2 regions of the Micromonospora sp. NPDC048040 genome follow, and region 2 is predicted to be linked to the other one. Evidence: riboswitches for the same ligand, from Rfam matches in the RefSeq annotation. Region 2 holds a riboswitch; the other holds the start of a gene.

Region 1 (10,515 bases), on a different contig from region 2:
GGCGGTGCAGGACGTGGGGCGCGATGTGGTCACCGAACTGCGCCGGCTGCTGGTCATCCTGCGCGGCTCGGAACCGGTGCCGGAGGGACTGCCCTCGCTGCGGCAGCTCGACGCGTTGACCACCGCGGTACGGGTCGCCGGCGGGCGGGTCGAGGTCACCGTCACGGGCGATCTCGGCCCGGTCCCGGTCGCCGCCGACGTCAACGCCTACCGGATCCTCCAGGAGGCGCTGACGAACGCCGCCAGGCACGCCCCCGGCGCGACCGTCGACGTCTCGATCGACGTGGGCGACACCCGGCTCCGGCTGCACGTCGTCGACGACGGGCCCGGTCCCACCCGCCGTGGCGTCGGCACCGGCCACGGGCTGACCGGCATCCGGGAACGGGCCGAGCTGTTCGGCGGCACGGTCGTCGCGGGCCCGCGCGAGCAGGGCGGCTTCGAGGTCCGTGTGGAGCTTCCGTTGGGTCTCGACGGCTCGGCGCCCGCGCTCTCTCCGACGGGCACGACGGCGTGACCCGGGTGCTCATCGCCGACGACGAGGCCCTCGTCCGCGGCGGACTCCGGATGATCCTCGGCGCGCAGCCCGACATCGAGGTGGTCGCCGACGCGGCCGACGGCGAGGACGCCGTGCTGCTCGCGGCACGCCTCAAGCCCGACGTCGTCCTGATGGACATCCACATGCCGCGGCTGGACGGCATCGCCGCGACGGAGCGGATCCTGGCGGAGTGCGCCGACATCCGGATCATCGTGCTGACCACCTTCGACCTGGACGAGTACGTCTACCGGGCGCTGCGGGCCGGCGCGTCCGGATTCATGCTCAAGACCACCCCGCCGAAGGATCTCGCGGGCGCCCTGCAGGCCGCCGCGCGTGGCGACGCGCTGCTGTCCCCGTCGATCACCCGCAGGCTGATCGACCACTACACGGCGACGGCGCCTGCGGCGACCGCGGGCAGCCCGGGCCTGGCGGAGCTGACCGCCCGGGAGACGGAGGTGCTGCGGATGATGGCCGACGGCCTGTCCAACCGGGAGATCGCCCACCAGCTCCTCCTCGGCGAGGCGACGGTGAAGACGCACGTCAACCGCATCTTCGCCAAGCTCGGGGTGCGCGACCGGGTGCAGGCCGTCGTGTTGGCGTACCAGACCGGCGTGGCCCAGCTCCGGCGCCGGTAGGGCGACAGACCGCTGGGCCTCGCCACCGTGGCCGCGGCGCCGGCAGCCGCCGCCCTCAGCCGATCAGCGGCCGGAAGGTGCCCGCCAGGACGCTGACCGCCAGCGCCGCGCCGGCCAGCAGCGCCGCCCCGGCGATCAGCAGCCCGTCGGCGGCGACGAAGCGCTGCCGCCGGGCGACCGTACGCGGGGTGCCGGCGTCGAAGCCGCGGGCGTCCATCGCCACGGCCAGTCGGGTGCCCCGGCGGATCGCCCCGACCAGCAGGGCGAAGGCGGTGGAGACGAACAGCCGCAGCTTCGCCAGCGGGTTGCGTCCCGCCGCCACCCCGCGGGCGCGGCGGGCCATGGCGATCATCTGCCACTCCTGCCCGAGCAGCGGCACCAGCCGGAACGCCGCCAACGCCCCGATGGCGAACCGGGCCGGCGCCTTCGCGTTCTGGATCAGGGCGTCCGCCAGGTCGGTGGGGTCGGTGGTGGCGAACACGATCACGCCGGGCAGCGCCACGGCGAACATGCGCAGCACCAGGCCGAGCGCGGTGAGCAGCACCCCGGAGGTGACCACCGCGGGGCCGGCCTCGACCAGCACCCGGCCGGAGCGCTCGGCCGCGAAGAGCACCAGCGTCACCATGATGCCGACCGCGCCGACCAGCAGCGGCCAGGCCCGCCGGGCCAGCACCCGGAAGCGGACCCCGAACAGCGGCAGCACGGCCAGCTCGACGGCGATGGCGATCGCCGGGGCCACCGGGTCCAGGGTGGCGACGAGGATGAACGAGAACACCAGCGCCGCGGCGAGCTTGGCCACGGGGTTGCGCCGGGCCAGCGGCGCGTCGGGTGCGGCGACCGGTTCGAGGGTGATCACGGCCGCTCCGGGACGGGACGGGCGGGGCGCGCGGCCCGCGCCGGAACGGCCGGGCGACGCTGCGGGTGGGCGGCCGGCGCGGTAGGTGAGCTGGTCACGGCCGCTCCAGGGTGACGCGCCGGTCGGCCAGGGCGGCGACGAACTCCGGGTCGTGGGTGACGGCGACCACGCCGTGCCCGGCGTCGCGCAGCTCGGCGAAGAGGTCCACCAGCTCCAGCCAGGTCCGCCGGTCCTGACCGAAGGTGGGTTCGTCGCAGACGAGCAGGCGGGGCGCGGTGGCCAGGGCCGTCGCCACGCTCAGCCGCCGCGCCTCCCCACCGGAGAGGGTGTACGGGTTGGCCGCGGCGAGCTTCGTCAACCGCAGCCGGGACAGCAGGTCGTCCACGGTGGACCGGACCGCCGTCTCGGGCTGGCCGGTGCGGCGCGGGCCGAGGGCCAGCTCGTCGAAGACGGTGGTGGCGACGAACTGGTGCTCCGGGTCCTGGAAGACCGAGCCGATCCGCCGGGCCAGCGCCGGGGCGCGCCAGCGGTGCGGGGGAGTGCGGGCGTCGGAGCCGGCCAGTGCCGCCGTCGCCACGACCCGGCCGGTTCCCGGCTTGAGCAGCCCGCCGAGCAGCAGCGCGAGGGTAGACTTCCCGGCCCCGTTCGGGCCGAGCACGGCGAGCGCCTCGCCGGCGCGTACCGCCAGGTCGACGGCGGCCAGCCGGGGCGGCAGGCCGAGCCGGTCGGCGGTGAGCAGCAGGTCGCCGGCCGGCGCGGTGGCGTGGCGGGGCGGCACGGGCCGGCCGGGCACCCAGACGCCCGCGGCGGCGAGCGCGTCGCCGTGGGCGCCGAAGACGGCCTGGGGCGTGCCGTCCGCGCGGACGCCGCCGCCCGGTTCGAGCACGACCACCCGGTCGACCAGCGGCAGCGCCTCGGCGACCCGGTGCTCGACCAGGATCAGGGTGGTGTCGGCGTCCAGCGCGCCGGCCACCGCCGCGCGGACGAGCGCGGCGCCGGTCGGGTCGAGGTTGGCGGTCGGTTCGTCGAGCAGCAGCAGCCCGGGCCGCAGGGCCAGCACCCCGGCCAGGGCGAGGCGTTGCTGCTCGCCGCCGGAGAGGGCTGCGGTGGGCCGGTCCCGGTGGTACGGGAAGCCGACCCGGGCCAGCGCCTCGTCGACGCGGGGCCAGATCTCCTCGGCGGGGACCCCCCGGTTCTCCAGGCCGAACGCCACGTCGTCGCCGCTGCGGGCCATCACGAGCTGGGTCTCCGGGTCCTGGAAGACGATGCCGACCCGTTCCCGGCCCTTGCGGGGGTCGAGCCCGTCGATCTCGACGGTGCCCTCCTGCTCGCCCGAGTCCTCGGGCAGCAGCCCGGCCAGCGCGGCGAGCAGGGTGCTCTTGCCGGCGCCCGACGGCCCGAGCAGCAGCACCCGCTCGCCGGCCTCGACGCGCAGGTCCACCCCGCGCACGGCCCACGCCCGGCGCCCGGCGTGTCGCCACCCGAACCCCCGCAGCGTCACCGCCCCCACGTCGTCCCCCTTCCGGCCCACGTGCGGGCGTCGATCATGAGGTTGGCGGCACCCACGGAGATCCACGTCGCCGTTCCCCTCATGATCAACCCCGATTCCGGTGGTGCGGGTCAGACGGCGGCGCGTTCGCGGCCGGCGGGGAAGCGGTCCAGGACGCCGGTGCCCGCCAGGGCGCGGGTGAGGGCCCAGCCGCCGGCACCGGCGACGGCGGCGGCGCTGACGACGGTGAGCAGGGCGTACGGGACCCGGTAGCTGCCGAGCGCGTAGTCGACGTTCCAGACGAAGAAGTCGAACAGCGCCGCGCCGAGGCCGGTCAGCGCGCCGGCGAGCAGCGCGGTGGGCAGCCGGAACGAGCGGTACCGGAACGCGGCGAAGGCCACCTCGGCGCCGAGCCCCTGAATGAGGCCCTGGACGATGGTGATGCCGCCCCACTCCGAGCCGAGCAGCGCGGAGACCGTCGCCGCCACCGCCTCGCAGAAGAGCGCCGCGCCGGGCTTGCGGATCACCAGGCCGCCGAGCACGGCCGGGACCAGCCAGACGCCGTACATGATCGCCTGGCCGGCCGGGAAGAACGCGAACGCCGGGTCGACGGCCCGCCACAGCAGGCCCCAGGCCCAGAAGATGACGCCGAACGCCACCGCGATCACCGCGGCGATGACGACGTCGAGTGTGCGCCACCGGGTGGTCGTGTTGTCTCGCATGATTGCTCCCAGTCCTGAACGCGAACCAGGAGAAGACGCACGCCGCGCCCGGTGTGCCCGGACGGCGGCGCGGCTGGAGGTCGACCGAACTCCCTGCGCTGGCATTACCCAGATCAGGTTCGAGGGTCTGCGGGCGGTGCCCGCACTCTCAGCGCTGTGCGCTCCCCTGTCGGATGTGAAGTTGTCGCGCCGACGCTAACACCTTTGAAGATCATCGGGCAAAGTGATCTTTCCGCAGGTCATCCCGGACGCGGCCGGCGACCGGCTTGCCCACCGTCCGTGCTTGCGCCCTCGTGCGAGGCTCCGCTCGTGGCCACCCCTGAGAAGCCGGAGCGCACCCTCGCCCTGACCCTGGCGGGAACGGTGGTCGGCGTGCTGCCGATCGCAGTGATCGTGATCGTGTCCGCGGCGGGTCGGGGCGACCTCGGCACCGTGCTCTGGTTCTTCCTCGTCGTGCTGGGCCTCGGCGCCTCGGCGTCGCTGGCTCTCTACGCCAAGCTGCGGGCCCGGGCGGCCTGGGACCGGGACTTCCCGGACGGGCGGGCGCCCTGGTGGCGGCGGCCACGACCGTGACGCCGGCGGCGCGACCGTCACCGGCGCCAGGAGAAACCCCAGGGTCGATGGATACGGCGGGGAGCCCGCCGTATCCATCGAGACATCCCAGTCGGCAGGTAGTCTCAGGCGGCCAGTCGGGACGGGCGGAGGGACGGGTGCGTGACGGGGCGGACCGACCACCACACCGCGCCGGCGGCCGGGCCGCGGCGACGGGAGCGCGTGGCCGCGTCGGACGTACCCCCGCAGGAGCCGGCGGGTGGCGGGAGCGCCTGGCGGGTCGGGTCGGTCGAGGTGCTCGCGGGCCTGCTGGTCCTGCTGGTCGTCTTCCGTGAGCCGCTCGCCGGGGCCCTGTCCGCGCCCCGGCTGCAGACCTGGACCACCGTCTTCGTCTCGGTCATGGTGCAGGCGGTGCCGTTCCTGGTCTTCGGGGTGGTCCTCTCCGCCGTGATCGCGGTCTTCGTGCCCCGGTCGTTCTGGGCCCGGGCGCTGCCCCGGCACCCCGCGCTCGCGGTGCCCGTGGCGAGCGCGGCCGGCGTGGTGCTGCCCGGCTGCGAGTGCGGGTCCGTGCCGATCGCCGGGTCGCTGATCCGGCGCGGGGTCACCCCGGCCGCCGCGCTGGCCTTCCTGCTCGCCGCCCCGGCCATCAACCCGATCGTGCTCACCGCCACCGCGGTGGCCTTCCCCGACGCCCCGGAGATGGTCCTCGGCCGCGGCGTCGCGAGCCTGGTCGTCGCGATGGTGATGGGGTGGCTGTGGCTGCGCCTCGGCCGGGCCGACTGGATCCGGCTGCCGCGCCGGCCGGAGCTGGACGACGGCCCGCGCGGGCGGGCGTTCTGGGCGGCGGTCCGGCACGACGTCACCCACGCCGGCGGGTTCCTGGTGGTCGGCGCGGCGGCCGCCGCCACCATCAACGTCGTCGTGCCCGAGCGCTGGTTGCAGACGCTCGCCGAGCACCCGGTGCTCTCGGTGCTCGCGCTGGCCGTGCTCGCGGTGCTGCTCTCCCTCTGCTCGGAGGCCGACGCCTTCGTGGCCGCCTCGCTGTCGCAGTTCTCGCTGACCGCCCGACTGGTCTTCCTGGTGGTGGGGCCGATGGTCGACCTCAAGCTCATCGCGATGCAGACCGGCGTCTTCGGCCGCCGGTTCGCGCTGCGGTTCGCCCCGGCCACCTTCGCGGTGGCCGTCGCGGTCGCCGCCGCGACCGGGGCGGTGCTGCTGTGAACCGGCAGGCGCAGGCCGTCGTCCTGCTGCTGCTCGGGGGCGCCGTGGTCCGGGCCAGCCTCACCGACCTCTACCTGCGCTACGTCAAGGAGGGGCTGCGTCCCTTCCTGGTCGCCGCGGGCCTGCTGCTGGTCGTCGCCGCGGTCATGACCCTCTGGTACGAGCTGCGTCCCGCCCTCCGCCGCGCCGGCTGGGACGACGCCGCCGACCACGGGCACGGCCACCACGAGCCGCGGATCGGCTGGTTGCTGATCCTGCCGGCGCTGGGTCTGCTCCTGGTCGCCCCGCCCGCCCTCGGCTCGTACGCGGCCGGGCAGGCCGGCACCGCGCTCTCCGCCCGGCAACAGCCGTCCGACTACCCGCCCCTGCCCGACGGCGACCCGGCGCAGGTCGGCGTGCTCGACTACGCCTCGCGGGCGCTGTTCGACCGGGGCGCGTCGCTCGGCGGGCGCCGGGTCCGGCTGACCGGTTTCGTCACCACCGGCCCTGACGGCCGACCGCTCCTGGCCCGGATGGTGCTCTCCTGCTGCGCGGCCGACGGGCGGCCGGTCAAGCTGGGCCTGACCGGCGCCGTCCCCGAAGGGCTCGCCGACGACACCTGGATCGAGGTGACCGGCCGCTACAGCGACCGCATCGCCCGGGACCCGGTCAACGACGCCGAGATCCCCTACCTCGACGTGGAGTCCTGGCGGCAGGTGCCCACCCCCAAACGCCCGTACGAGTGACCCCGCCCGCCCTGGGTAGGCTGGCGATCATGCGGATCGAGGCGCGCGGGCTCACGTTCGACGTACGCGTCGGCGGTCCCGAGGGCGGCGCGCCCGTCCTGCTGCTGCACGGCTTTCCCCAGCACGGCGGGGAGTGGGACGACGTCGTCCCGCCGCTGCACGCCGCCGGCCTGCGCACGTACGCGCCGGACCAGCGCGGTTACTCGCCGGGCGCGCGGCCTGAGGCGGTCGAGGCGTACCGGATGCCGGAGCTGGTGGCCGACGCGGTGGCCCTGCTGGACGCGCTGGGCGTCGACGCGGCGCACCTCGTGGGGCACGACTGGGGCGCGCTGGTGGCCTGGGACCTGGCCGCCCGCCACCCGGAGCGGGTCCGGACGCTGACCGCGGTCTCCGTGCCGCACCCCGCCGCGATGGCGCACGCGCTGGCCGAGGACCCGGGGCAGCAGGCGCGCTCGGCGTACATCGTGCTGTTCCGCAAGCCGGGCCGGGCGGAGAAGGCGCTGCTGGCGCTGGGCGCGACCGGGTTGCGCCGGATGCTGCACGGGGTCGGCGACGCCGAGCGGGTGGCCGCGTACGCGGACCCGATGCGCGAAGCCGGCGCGCTGACGGCGGCGCTGAACTGGTACCGGGCGATGTCCCGGCGGGAGATGGCGGCCACCGGGCCGGTGCCGGTGCCGACCACCTTCGTGTGGAGCGACCGCGACATCGCGATCGGCCGGACCGCGGCCGAGGCGTGCGCCGGCCACGTGAGCGCCGACTACCGCTTCGTCGAGCTGCCCGGGGTGAGCCACTGGATCCCCGACGAGGCGCCCGCCCCGCTGGCCGAGGCGATCCTGGCCCGGGTGCGGGGCCCGGTCTGACCGGTGCGGCGTCGCCCCGCCGGGGGGCGTTCCCGACGGACGTACGACATGGACGGAGGAGAGACATGACGGTGAGCGCCGAGGACTACCTGGCCGTGGTGACCGAGACGATGCGGCGGGTGGCCACGAGCCAGCGCGAGGCGGTGGGGCGGGCCGCCGACCTGATCGCCGACGCGGTGCGCGCCGACGGGGTGGTCCACGCGTTCGGCACCGGCCACTCGGAGGCGCTGGCGATGGAGATCGCGGGCCGGGCCGGCGGGCTGGTGCCCACCAACCGGATCGCCCTGCGGGACCTGGTGCTGGTCGGCGGCGCGCCGGCCGACGTGCTCGGGCCGCTGCTCGAACGCGATCCGTCGGTGGCGCACCGCCTCTACGAGCTGGCCCCCGTCAGCCCCGGGGACGTCTTCGTGCTGGCCTCCAACTCCGGCGTCAACGGCGCGATGGTGGAGTTCGCGTCCCTGGTCAAGGAGAAGGGGCACGGGCTGGTCGCGATCACCTCGGCGCAGCACTCCGGGCAGATGACCTCGCGCCACCCGTCGGGGCGCAAGCTCGCCGACGTCGCCGACGTGGTGCTCGACAACGGCGCCCCGTACGGCGACGCGACGCTGCCGCTGCCCGGCGGCGGCGCGGTCGGCGCGGTCTCGTCGATCACCGCGGCGCTGCTGGCGCAGCAGATCACGGTCGAGGTGGTGGCCCGGCTGCTCGCCGCGGGGCAGCGGCCTCCGGTCTACCTGTCGGCCAACATCGCCGGCGGCGACGAGCACAACAACGCCCTGGAGGCCCGGTACGCCGGCCGGATCCGCCGCGGCTCCTGAGCGGAGCGGGCCGGCGTCCGCCGGGCACTCCCGGGCGTCCGCTCGTCCAGCTCGCGCGGGCGACGTGAGCCGGTTTCGCGGCTCCGTCGGTGGGGCATCAGCGTTGCTGCCGACGGGCGCACCCCCGTCGGCAGTACCGTCTGACCGGAGGTAGCCCGTGTCCAAGGAAACCGAGCGGCAGCGCTGGCAGCGCAACTTCGCCGACCTGTTGCAGGAACTGCGGGTCGCGCAGACCGGTGTGCAGATCCTCTTCGCCTTCCTGCTGACCCTGCCGTTCAGCAACGGGTTCACCAGGACGAGCGGTTTCCAGAAGGACGTCTACATTGTCTCGTTGCTCGCGGCCGCCGCCGCGACCGCGATGATCATTTCCCCGGTGGCGTTCCACCGCGCGCTGTTCCGGCAGGGCCGCAAGCCGGAGCTGGTCCGGTTCGCCCATCGGATGGCCAGCGTCGGCCTCGCCTTCATGCTGATCTCGATGGTCAGCGCGGTGCTGCTGATCACCGACTTCGTGCTGGACCGGGGCGTCGCCCTGCTGCTCAGCGGCGCCACGGCGATCTGGTTCCTCACCTTCTGGGTGTTCCTGCCGTTCGCCCGGCGCAACTGGGGCGAGGACGACATCGACGACGAGGACGACGACCCGCGGCACCTACCCGGCGACTGACCCGGGTCGACGAAACTCGATCTTTACCGAACGCTACCCCTGGGTAACACCCGGGGGTAGCGTGCTGTTTGTCGAGCACGTCGAACAGCCGGACCGAGGTTCGAGGGGGCAGCCGTGACCACGACGCAGAACAGCCGACCCACGCCGGACGGATCCGGCGCCGACCAGCCCGCGGCGAAGGACACCGCAGGCGTGCCGGCGGCCGCCGTCGACCGGCCCGCACCGTCCGGGGGCGCGGCGGCCGGCACCGGGCAGGCCGCGACGGCCGCAGCCGAAGGCAGGTCGACGGCCGGCGCGGCCGGGCCGCTGCCGAAGGAGGCGGGACAGGTCTCCGAGAAGGAGGCCCGCCAGGTCGCCGAGGCGGCCCGCGAGTCCTCGTGGGACCGACCCAGCTTCGGCAAGGAACTCTTCCTCGGCCGCCTCCGACTCGACCTGATCGACCCCTGGCCGCGCCCGGACGCGGCGGACGTCGCCCGGGCCGACGAGTTCCTCGGCCGGTTCCGCGAGTTCCTCACCGCCGAGGTGGACGGGGCGGCCATCGAACGGGACGCGTCCATCCCGGACGACGTGTTCCACGGCCTGGCCCGGCTCGGCGCGTTCGGCATGAAGGTCGACCGGTCGTACGGCGGGCTCGGGCTGAGCAACCTGCACTACTGCCGCGCGCTCATGCTGGCCGGCTCGGTCAGCCCGGCGATCGGCGCGCTGCTGTCGGCGCACCAGTCCATCGGGGTGCCGCAGCCGCTGAAGATGTTCGGCACCGCCGAGCAGAAGCAGCGCTTCCTGCCCCGCCTCGCCGCCGGCGAGGTGTCCGCGTTCCTGCTCACCGAGCCGGACGTCGGCTCCGACCCGGCCCGGCTGGCCACCACCGCCGAGCCGACCCCCGACGGCACCGGCTACCGGCTCAACGGGGTGAAGCTCTGGGCCACCAACGGCACCGTCGCCACCCTGCTCGTGGTGATGGCCCGGGTCCCCGCCGCCGAGGGGCGGCGTGGCGGCATCACCGCCTTCGTCGTCGAGGGCGACGCCGAGGGCATCACGATCGAGCGGCGCAACGCCTTCGTCGGCCTGCGCGGCCTGGAGAACAGCCTCACCCGCTTCCACGACGTCTTCGTGCCGAAGGAGAACGTCATCGGCGGCGAGGGCAAGGGCCTGAAGATCGCGCTGACCACCCTGAACACCGGGCGGTTGTCGCTGCCGGCCATGTGTGTGGGCGCCGGCAAGTGGGCGTTGAACGTGGCCCGGGAGTGGGCCGCCGACCGGGTGCAGTGGGGCCGGCCCGTCGGCGAGCACGAGGCGGTGGCCCAGAAGCTCTCCTTCATCGCCGCGACGACGTACGGCATGGAGACCATGCTCGACCTGTGCTGCCTGCTGGCCGACGACGACCGCAACGACATCCGGATCGAGGCGGCGCTGGTCAAGCTCTACGCCAGCGAGATGGCCTGGA
Region 2 (10,515 bases):
GCGAAGTCGGCGAGCACGCTGTCGAGTTGCTCGGTGACCGTGCGCGGCGGCAGCGGCAGGACGGCGTCGACGCCCCTCGTGTTCTGCGCGGTGACCGCGGTGATCACGCTGGTGCCGTACGCGCCGAGGGCGGCGAAGACCTTGAGGTCGGCCTGGATGCCCGCGCCGCCGCCGGAATCCGAGCCGGCGATGGTGAGCACGGTGGTGGGTGTCATCGGTCCCCCAGACGAGGCGGCGGGGAGACCGCCGACCGGAAGGCGGCGGTGAGCGTGGCGGCGACCCCGGTCGGGTCGTCGGCGCGCATGATCGCGCCGAGCAGCGCCACTCCCGCCGCTCCGGCGGCGACGCAGGCGTGCAGGTGCTCCGGGGTCTGCACCCCGCCCAGCGCGAGGACCGGCACAGGGCTGGCCTCGATCAACCCCCGGAGCCCCTCGGGGCGCAGAGGTGGGCCGTAGCCGGGTTTGCTGCGGCTGGGGAAGACCGGCGACAGGGTCGCGTAGTCCTCGCTGGTGACGCGGCGCAACTCGGCCTCGTCGTGGCAGGAGCGGCCGACCAGGCCGAGGCGCGGCGGCGGGTACGGGCCGGCCGACGGCAGGTGCACCGCGTCCCCGTCGAGCGGGTCCGGGCCGGCCACCACCAGCGTGCCGCCGACCTCGGCGAGGATCGCACGCAGCTCGACGGCGAGGGCGGCGCGCTCGGCCCGGGGCAGGTCCCGCTCCCGCAGCACCACCCACCGCACTCCCCCGGCGACGGCCCGCGCGACGACCTCGGCCAGTGGCCGCCGCGCCTGCCACCGGTCGGTCAGCAGGACGACGCCGGACGGCCCACGCGGGATCCTGGTGGGAAACGGCCCCGTCGGGGGCGCTTGCGTACCAGGATCCGCCGGAACGGCACCGGTGCGGGTCACAGGTCCGGCCGTCCGTCGTCGGGGGTGGAGGCCAGGGCGTGGAAGCGGCGGGCGATCCGGCCCGCCCCGTACGCGAGCCGCCCCGCCTCGACCGCGTACCGCATCGCGGTGGCCATCGCCACCGGGTCGGCGGCCCGGGTGACCGCGCTGGCCAGCAGCACCGCGTCGCAGCCCAGCTCCATCGCCAGCGCCGCGTCGGAGGCGGTGCCGATGCCGGCGTCCAGGATCACCGGCACGTCGACGCTCTGCCGGATCAGCCGGATGTGGTGCGGGTTCGACACGCCCAGGCCGGAGCCGATCGGCGCGCCCGCCGGCATCACCGCGGCGCAGCCGACGTCGGCCAGCCGCCGCGCCAGAATCGGGTCGTCCGACGTGTACGGCAGCACCACGAACCCGTCCGCCACGAGTTCCTCGGCGGCGCGCAGCAGCTCCACCCCGTCGGGCAGCAGCGTGCGCTCGTCGCCGATCACCTCCAGCTTCACCCAGTCGGTGCCGAACGCCTCCCGGGCCAGGTGGGCCACCTTGACCGCCTCGCCCGCCGTGTAGCAGCCGGCGGTGTTCGGCAGCAGCCGCACCCCGCACCGGTCGAGCAGGTCCAGCAGCCCGCCGGCGGTGCCGGGGGCGGTGTCGACGCGGCGCAGGGCCAGGGTGACCAGTTCGGTGCCGGAGGCGCGGATCGCGTCCTCCAGCACGCGCAGGTTGGCCGCGCCGCCGGTGCCGAGGATCAGCCGGGACGTGAGGCGCACGCCGCCCAGGTCGAGGCTCACCGCTTCACCCGCCCTGGGCGGCGCTGAGCACCTCGACCCGGTCGCCGTCGCGCAGCACAGTCGCCGGCCAGCCGGTACGCGGCACGACCTCCCCGTTGACCGCGACGGCGAGGCCGCGCTGCTGGTCGGTGACCGCGCGGACCAGGTCCGCCACGGTCGAGCCGCCGGGCAGGCTGCGCCCGGCGCCGTTCACCGTCAGTTCCACGGGTGTTCCTCCTCGGGTGCGAAGGCGCCGGAGCGGCCGTCGGCGGCGGCCCGGACCACCGGCCCGGCGCTGCCGGCCTGTCCGGCGGTGCCGGCCTGTCCGGCGGTGCCGGCCGGATCGGCGGTGGCGGTCGGCGCGAACCGGTCCGGGGTGAAGGGGGCGAGCAGCGGGTCCGCCGTACCGGTGACGACCAGGTCGGCGATCAGGTCGGCGGTGAGGGGGGTGAGCACGATGCCGTGCCGGTGGTGACCGGTCGCGGCGAGCACGCCCGGCCGACCGGGCAGCGGGCCGAGGACGGGGGCGTTGTCCGGGGTGCCGGGGCGCAGGCCGGCGAGGGTCTCGACGAGGTCGTACTCGGCCAGCTCCGGCAGCAGGTCGACGGCGGCGCGGAGCAGGCGCAGCACCGCCCCGGCGGAGACGTCGGTGTCGGCGCGCTCCTCGACGGTGGCGCCCACCACCACCTCCCCGCTGTCGCGGGGCACGAGATAGACGTGCTCGCCGTCGGCGTACCCCCGGATGACGTGCCGGAAGCCCGGCGCGCCGCCGCCGGGCGCGCGGAGCCGTAGCACCTGGCCCTTCACCGGCCGCACCGGCAGCCCGGTCAGGGCCGCCGCCCCGCAGCCGGCCGCCACCACCGTGACGCGCGCGTCCACGTCGGACAGCCGGCGCACGGCGGCGGGCACCAGCGTGGCGCCGGCCCGCTCGGCGGCCGTGCGCAGCGCCGGCACCAGCCGGCGCGGGTCGACCTGGTGGTCGGTGGCGGCGAGCGCGCCGCCGCGCACCCGGGGCGCCAACGCCGGCTCGCGGTCGCGCAGCGCCGAGGGGCGCAGCGGCGTCACCGGCAGCCCGAGACCCTGCTGGTACGCCCACAGCCGGCGCGCCTCGGCCAGGTCGTCGGCGGTGAGCCCGACCATCAGCGTGCCCTCGGTGCGGTAGCCGACGTCCGTGCCGGTGGCGGCGGTCAGCTCGGCGGCGAAGGCCGGCCAGCGGGCGGCGGAGGCGGTCAGCAGCCCGGTCAGCTCGTGCTCGCCGAAGTACGCCTCGGCGACCGGGGCGAGCATCCCGGCGGCGACGTGCGACGCGCCGGACCCGGGGGCGGGGTCGTGCACGGCGACCCGGAGGCCGCGCGCCGCGCAGCGCCAGGCGATCGCCAGCCCGACCGGTCCCGCCCCCACCACGGCGACGTCCGGCCGGCTCAGCACCCCAGCGCTCCCAGCAGCTCCGCCGTCGCCCGGGCCGGATCGGCCGCCCCGGAGAGCGCCCCCACCACCGCCACCCCGTACGCCCCGGCGGCCAGCAGCGCGGGCGCGTTCGCGGCGGTCACCCCGCCGATCGCGACCACCGGCACGTCCACGGCGGCGGTGACGGCGCGCACCCCGGCCGGGCCGATCGGCGCCGGCAGGCCGGTCTTGGTGCTCGTGGCGTGGCAGGGACCCACGCCCAGGTAGCTGGCCCCGGCGGCGACCGCCTCGGCGGCCGTCCCCGGCTCGCGGGCGGTGGCCCCGAGCACGGCGGTCGCGCCGAGCACCCGGCGGGCCGCTCCGACCGGCAGGTCCGCCGCGCCGACGTGCCCGCCGGCGGCACCCACCGCCAGCGCCACGTGCAGCCGGTCGTTGACGAGGCAGGGGACGTCGTACGGCGCGCAGAGCGCGACCACCCGGCGGGCCAGGTCGTACGCCTCCCGGTCGGTGGCGTCGTCGGTGACGCGGACCTGCACGACCAGTTCGGCGCGGGCCACCGGGAGGGCGGCCCGCAGCACGGCCAGCGGATCCCGCCCGGGTCGGGTGTCGGTGATCAGATGCAGTCGCCCAAGGGACGGCACGGCAACACTCCTCCCTGCGCCGGCATTACCCGGATCAGGTTCGACGGTCGGGGGCTCTCAGCCCCCCTCTCAGCCCGGTGCACCGGGCTCCCGTGGGTCACTTGCGCGTGTCACCGTACGACGGATCGCCGGATCCGCCAAGGGCGAGACGCGGATTTCACACCGACCGTCCGAAGCCGACGATCGGGGCGGCACGTGACCGACCCGTCACGCGATGCTGTGCGGATGCCCTCCCCCGCCCGGGTACCGCCGCGCCTGGCCTTCCTGCCGTTCCGGGCGGAGCGCCGCCGTCGCCGACGGCCTGCTGACCCGTTCGACCTCGGTCGACAGGCGCCGCGCGACGAGGCTCTGGTGGCCGTCGACGCGCTGCTGCATCGCCGGGTGGTCAAGCTGCCGGCGCTGTCGACGTACGCCGACACTCGTCGTCGTTGGCCCGGGCTGCCGCTGCTGCGGGAGGTGCTCGCGCTGGCCGAGCCCCTGAGTGAGTCTCCGATGGAGACCCAGTTATGGCTCTCACCGCCGACGACGTGCTCCGGCACCGGAACCTGACGGTACGCCTCGTCGCCGCCGCCCTCCGCGAACGCGTCGACGGGCGGAACGCCAGGTCGGTCAACCACCCACGGTGACAGCCCTGGCGTTCCACCCGCCGACGAACGTCCACACCGGCGGGGCGCCGCAGCGCACACCCCAAAACGGCCAAGCTGGAACGGCCATGCGCCGAGCAATGGGGACGGGTGGAACACCAGGGCTGTCTCCCGGGGTGGGAGAGGTCCGTGGTGTTCCACCCGTGGAAGCATCGCCCCCCGCCCGGCCCGGTCAGGGGCCGGGCGGGGGGCGACCCGCCCGCGCGCGCGGGTCGGCGCGCGGGCGGGTCAGAGGATGGCGCGGAGGGCGTCGAGGTCCTCGTCGGTGGGCTGCCAGGCGCCCGCCGCCGCATTGGAGCGCACCTGATCGGGCGTGGTGGCGCCGGCGATCACCGAGGTCACCGCCGGTAGGGCGGCCAGCCCGCCGATGGCCACCTGGAGCATCGACAGTCCCCGCTCGTTCGCGTACGCCTCGATCGCCTCGATGGTGTCCCAGTCGGCGGCGGCGAGGCGCTCGGCGTACCGGCCGCCACCGGCGAGGCGGCTGTCGGCCGGCGGGGCCTCGTTCCGCTTGTACTTGCCGGTGAGCAGCCCGTTGGCCAGCGGGAAGAACGGCAGCAGCCCGAGGCCGAACCGCTCGCACGCCGGCACCACCTCGGCCTCGACGCCGCGCGCCAGGAGGCTGTACTGGTTCTGCGCGCTGATGAACCGGGCCCGGCCGTTGGACGAGGCCACCCAGTCCGCGTCGGCGATCTGCCAGCCGGCGAAGTTGGAGTTGCCCAGGTAGCGTACCTTGCCGGCGCGGACGAGATCGTCGAGCGCGGCGAGCGTCTCGTCGATCGGGGTGCCCGGGTCGGGCTCGTGCATCTGGTACAGGTCGATGTGGTCGGTGCCGAGCCTGCGCAGCGAAGCCTCGACCGCGCGGGCGATGTAGCGCCGCGCGCCCCGGGCGCCGAAGTCGGGGCCGTTGAGGCCGTGCATGTCCATGCCGAACTTGGTGGCCACCACCACGTCGTCGCGGCGGCCCTTGAGCGCCTGGCCCAGCATCTCCTCGGAGGCGCCCTGCGGCTCACCGTAGATGTCGGCGGTGTCGAAGAAATTGATCCCGGCGTCCAGCGCGGCGTCGACCACCGCCCGGGTCCCGTCGAGGTCGAGCTTGCGGCCGAAGTTGTTGCAGCCGATGCCGACGACGGACACCACGAGCCCGGAGTCGCCCAACCGGCGGTAGGTCATCTCAGTCACGAGATCCACCCTATGCCGGCCGGCCCGCCGCCCGAGGATGCCTCAGCCAACGTCCCAGACCGGCTCCGGGGTCTCCACCACCTCGTTGTCGCCCCGGAACAGCACGAACCGGTCGAACGAGCGGGTGAACCAGCGGTCGTGGGTCACCGCCACGACGGTCCCCTCGAACGCGGTCAGGCCGGCCTCCAGCGCCTCCGCCGACGCCAGGTCGAGGTTGTCGGTGGGCTCGTCGAGCAGCAGCAGCGTCGCGCCGGACAGCTCCAGCAGCAGCACCAGGAAGCGCGCCTGCTGCCCGCCGGAGAGGGTGCCGAAGCGCTGGTCGCCCTGCCCCGCCAGCTCGTACCGGGACAGCGCCGCCATCGCCGCGTGCCGGTCCATGCCGGCCCGGTGGTCGTCCCCCCGCCAGAGGATCTCCACGAGGGTCTTCGCCATCAACTCCGGCCGGTCGTGGGTCTGCGAGAAGTGTCCGGGGCGCACCCGCGCGCCGAGCCGGGCCACCCCGTCGTGCGCGACCGGCGCGAGCGCCGCCGCGCCGTCGACCGGGCCGTTGGCCGGGTCGGGGTCGCTGCCGCCGCGGGCGAGCAGCCGGAGGAAGTGCGACTTCCCCGTGCCGTTGGCGCCGAGCACCGCGACCCGGTCGCCATACCAGATCTCCAGGTCGAACGGGTAGGTCAGGCCGTCGAGTTCCAGCTGCTCGCAGACCACCGCGCGCTTGCCGGTCCGCCCGCCGGTCAGGCGCATCCGGATGTCCTGGTCCTTCGGCGGTACGGGCGGCGGCCCGGCCTCCTCGAACTTGCGCAACCGGGTCTGCGCGGCCTGGTAGCGCGAGGCCATCCCGTCGTTGTACGCGGCCTTCTGCTTGTACATCAGCATCAGCTCGCGCAGCTTCTGGTGTTCCTCGTCCCAGCGTTTGCGCAGCTCGTCGAGGCGGGCGTGCCGGGCCACGCGGGCGGAGTGCCAGCTCGCGAAGCCGCCGGGGTGCACCCAGGCGCTGCCGCCCTCCACGGCGACGACCCGGTCGGCGGTGTGCGCCAGCAACTCCCGGTCGTGCGAGACGTAGAGCACCGACTTGGCCGACTCGCGCAGCCGCCCCTCCAGCCAGCGCTTGCCCGGCACGTCGAGGAAGTTGTCCGGCTCGTCGAGGAGCAGCACCTCGTCGGGGCCGCGCAGCAGCAGTTCGAGGGCGAAGCGCTTCTGCTGGCCGCCGGAGAGGGTCCGGACGGGTCGCTCCCGGGCGCCGTCCCACGGCAGGCCGAGCACGATGGTGGCGACGGTGTCGAAGAGCACCTCGGCGTCGTACCCACCGGCCTCGCCCCAGGCCGCGAGCGCGTCCGCGTACGCCAGCTGGGCCTTGCCGGCGGCGGTGCTGTACTTGCCGCGGACCTCGGCCGCCCGCATGGCCGCCTCGGTCTCGGCGAGCCGGCGGCCGGCGTCGCGCAGCGCCGGCGGGGCGAGCGACAGCGCCAGGTCGGCCAGTGTGGACTCGTCGCCGATCATGCCGATGAACTGGCGCATCACGCCCAGCCCGCCGGCCCGCGCGATCGCGCCGGTCTTCACCGGCAGGTCGCCGGCGACCATCCGCAGCAGCGTCGTCTTGCCGGCGCCGTTCGGCCCGACCAGGGCCACCTTGGCGCCCTCCCCGACCCGGAACGAGACGTCGGTGAAGAGTTCCCGCCCGTCGGGGAGGAGATGCCCGACGGCTGCCACGTCCACGTATCCCACGCCGGCATCCTGCCCGAGCACCCGCCGGGCGGCCCAACCAATTATCGGGTGACGCGCAGCACCCGGTAGCCCTTCTGGCTGGCGTGCCGCTCGACCTGCCAGCCCTGGTCGGCCAGCCAGCGGTGCAGCGAGTCGCCGCCGAGGTGGCGGGCGACCACCAGCCAGGCGACGCCGTCCGGGGCGAGCCGGGGCAGCCAGCGCAGCAGCATCCGGTGCAGCTCGTCCTTGCCGACCCGGATCGGCGGGTTGGACCAGAGCTGGGCGAACGTCACGTCGGCGGGCACGTCGTCCGGCGCGGCGACGCGTACCCGGTCGGCCGCGCCGACCCGCGCCGCGTTGGTGGCGGTCAGCTCCCGGGCCCGCTCGTTGACGTCGACGGCCCAGACGGTCGCCGACGGCGCCGAGTTGGCCAGCACGCAGGTGATCGGCCCGAAGCCACAGCCGAGGTCGAGCAGGGCGCCGGCCGTGTCGGCGGACGGCAGCTCCGCCTTGCGCAGCAGCACCGCCGTGCCGGGGTCGAGGCGGGCGGCGGAGAAGACCCCGCCGGAGGAGGTCAGGGTGTAGTCGCGGCCGGCGGCGGCGAACTCGACCTCACGCGGGTGGGCGGCAGTCGCGGGTTCAGCGGTGAAGTAGTGGTCGCCGGTCACGCCGGCAATTCTCGCACCGCCCTCGCCACCGGCCGGTCCGGGGCCGAGGAGCGGCCACAGCACGACACGAAACAGTCAGGCACCCAATTTCCCGTTATTACCCCCTAAAGGGGCAATGCCCTCCTACCCTGGGCGACATGGTGTATCGGTACGAGTCCGATGAGGAAGCATTCATGGAGTACCCAGAGCCCCGGTCCGGCCGCTCGGTGCTCGGTGCCGGTCCGCCGGCCGGCCCCTCCCCGTCCCGCTTCCCGACGCCGTCGCTGCCCCGGCCCAACCGGGTCACGCTGCCCCCCGCCGAGCCGGAGCCGGTCCGCGCCTCGGTCCCGGTGTCCCCCGCGCAGCACGCACCAGCACCACAGGCGCCGCCGCCAGCGCCACAGACGCCGCCAGCGCCACAGACGCCGCCAGCGCCACAGGCACCGCCAGCGCCCCAGGCAGAGGTACCGCCCGACCCGCAGGCCCCACCGGCCCCACCGGCCCCACCGGCCCCGCCGGCCTCGCCAGCCCCGCCGGCCTCACCGGAGCCACAGGCCCCGCCGGGCGCGCAGGTCCCGCAGGCGCCGCCGGACGGGCAGGCCCCGCAGGCCCCGCCGGACGTGCAGGTGTCGCCGGCACCGGCCGAGCCGGCCGTAGCGGCCGAGGCACCCGTGGCCACCGAGGCATTCGTGGCGGTCGAGGCACCCGTGGCGGCCGAGCGGCCCGTGCCGCAGCGGGGCGGCGGCCGGCTGTGGCAGGTGCTGGTCGGCGGCGCGGCCGTGCTCGTGCTGCTCGCGCTCTGTGGCCTCGGCGCCGCCGCCCTGCTGGTCGAGCGCGACCGGACGCCGCAGGCCACGCCCACCGGCCAGCCCCAGGTGGCCGAGTCGGCCGAGGCCGGGGCGCACGACCTCGACTCCCGGGACACCGACCAGGCACCGCTGACGGCCAAGGAGCTGTTCCCCGGCACGCAGCTCGTCGTCGCCGACGGGCAGCCCGCGTACCGGGTGCTGAAGACCCACTCCAGCGCGAGCTGCGCGGTCGCGGCCACCGGGGAGGTCGCCGACCTGCTGGTCCGGCTCGGCTGCAACCAGGTGGTCCGGGCCACCCTGCGCACGCCCGACGGCGACCACCTGGTGACCGCCGGCCTGTTCAACCTGACCGACCATGCCAGCGCCGAACGCGCCCGCGACCGGATCCGGCAGATGCTCGACGAGCGGCAGGGCCGATTCCGGGGCATGCCGGCCGACAACGGCACCGAGGCGATCGCCACCGCGCCGGCGCGGGTCGGCTGGCAGGTGCGCGGCCACTACCTCGCGTACGCGGTGGTCGTCCGCGTCAACGGCGCGGCGATCAGGTCGGGCGACACGAAGGCCAGAGAGATCCTCTTCGACATGATCGAGCTGCACCTCAACCAGGGTGTGCTGGAGCGCCGGGCGGCCGGTGGGACGGCCGGCCAGCCGACCGACGAGGGCGCGGACCGCACCGGCACACAGGACGGGAGCGAGCTGCCGGGCGAGTGACGAGCCCCGGGTGTGGACGGGTGCGCGGGCCACCGGGCCGCGCACCCGTTGACTTCGGCACCCCGGCGGGGTCACCCGCCCAGGTCGACCCGGTGCGTCCGCGGCAGCGCTGCGGTCAGCCCTCCACGGGGACGCGCAGCCGGCGGGTCGCCTCGGCGCGGCGGGCGTACTCGGCCGGGTCGTCGGGGTAGCCCACGGCGACCAGGGTCAGCCCGTGCGCCGGGGCCACGGTCACCTCGCTGGAACGTTCCCGGCGGGTGAGCAGGCTGCCCGGCCACCCGACCGGACGGCGCCCGTCCCCCGCGACCAGCATCGCGCCGACCAGGCTGCGCACCATCGCCTGGCAGAACGCGTCGGCCTGCACGGTGGCCACGAGGAGCCCGTCGGCGTCCCGCCGCCAGTCCAGCCGCGTCACCTCGCGCAGCGTGGTGGCGTTCTCCTTGCGCCGGCAGTACGCGGCGAAGTCGTGCTCCCCCACCAGCCCCGCCGCGGCGGCGTTCAGCGCGTCCAGGTCGAGCGGCTTCGGCCAGGCCAGCACCTCGTGCCGGCGCAGCGGCTCGGCGCCCCACGGCGCGTCGGTGACCCGGTACTCGTAGCGACGGAAGGTGGCCGAGAACCGGGCGTCGAAGTCGGCGGGCACCTCGGTCATCGCCCGCACCCGCACGTCGGTGGGGAGCAGCCGGGCCAGCCGGCGCAGCAGCCGCCCCTCGTGTTCCCGCCACACGGCGGTGGGCAGGTCGACGTGGCAGACCTGCCCGGTGGCGTGCACCCCGGCGTCGGTGCGGCCCGCCACGGTCAGCCCCGTCGCCGTCCCCGCGCCGAGCACCAGGTCGAGGGTCTCCACGAGCACCCCGGAGACCGTACGTCGCGTCGGCTGGGCGGCCCAGCCGGAGAAGCCGGTGCCGTCGTACGCGACGTCCAGCCGCAGCCGGGTGCGCTCGTCCACTCGTACCTCCGCCTCACGGGGTCGGGCCCGGCACCCCACGTGGGGTGCCGGGCCCGACGGTGGCCTGGATCAGGCCTTGTCGTTCTCGCCGGCCTCGTCGCTGTCCTCGCGGGCGGCGGCGGTGTCGCCGGACGCCGACACGGGCGCCTCGGCGTCCTGGTCGCCCGTGTTCGA

Evidence for each region. A riboswitch is a leader RNA that binds a small molecule or an ion and turns the genes downstream of it on or off. The one in region 2 is predicted to bind thiamine pyrophosphate.
Region 1: another riboswitch for thiamine pyrophosphate. It lies ahead of ACZ6O2_RS20460 (ECF transporter S component); the one in region 2 lies ahead of thiE (thiamine phosphate synthase).

The regions. Positions count from the first base shown of each region.
Region 1 is NZ_JBVJGT010000021.1:9,282-19,796, reverse strand. Features, by position in the region: gene ACZ6O2_RS20480 (sensor histidine kinase) at 1-514, shown strand, start outside; gene ACZ6O2_RS20475 (response regulator) at 511-1,170, shown strand; gene ACZ6O2_RS20470 (energy-coupling factor transporter transmembrane component T family protein) at 1,226-2,026, opposite strand; gene ACZ6O2_RS20465 (ABC transporter ATP-binding protein) at 2,121-3,536, opposite strand; gene ACZ6O2_RS20460 (ECF transporter S component) at 3,647-4,237, opposite strand; TPP riboswitch at 4,310-4,415, opposite strand; gene ACZ6O2_RS20455 (hypothetical protein) at 4,547-4,810, shown strand; gene ACZ6O2_RS20450 (permease) at 5,012-6,010, shown strand; gene ACZ6O2_RS20445 (TIGR03943 family putative permease subunit) at 6,007-6,735, shown strand; gene ACZ6O2_RS20440 (alpha/beta fold hydrolase) at 6,765-7,595, shown strand; gene ACZ6O2_RS20435 (sugar isomerase domain-containing protein) at 7,661-8,410, shown strand; gene ACZ6O2_RS20430 (DUF6328 family protein) at 8,568-9,071, shown strand; gene ACZ6O2_RS20425 (acyl-CoA dehydrogenase family protein) at 9,186-10,515, shown strand, end outside.
Region 2 is NZ_JBVJGT010000043.1:2,283-12,797, forward strand. Features, by position in the region: gene thiD (bifunctional hydroxymethylpyrimidine kinase/phosphomethylpyrimidine kinase) at 1-215, opposite strand, end outside; gene ACZ6O2_RS27810 (thiamine phosphate synthase) at 212-835, opposite strand; gene ACZ6O2_RS27815 (thiazole synthase) at 904-1,674, opposite strand; gene thiS (sulfur carrier protein ThiS) at 1,679-1,879, opposite strand; gene thiO (glycine oxidase ThiO) at 1,870-3,081, opposite strand; gene thiE (thiamine phosphate synthase) at 3,075-3,701, opposite strand; TPP riboswitch at 3,696-3,804, opposite strand; gene ACZ6O2_RS27835 (hypothetical protein) at 3,927-4,250, shown strand; gene ACZ6O2_RS27840 (aldo/keto reductase) at 4,574-5,536, opposite strand; gene ACZ6O2_RS27845 (ABC-F family ATP-binding cassette domain-containing protein) at 5,570-7,249, opposite strand; gene ACZ6O2_RS27850 (class I SAM-dependent methyltransferase) at 7,291-7,896, opposite strand; gene ACZ6O2_RS27855 (hypothetical protein) at 8,547-9,395, shown strand; gene truA (tRNA pseudouridine(38-40) synthase TruA) at 9,511-10,341, opposite strand; gene rplQ (50S ribosomal protein L17) at 10,411-10,515, opposite strand, start outside.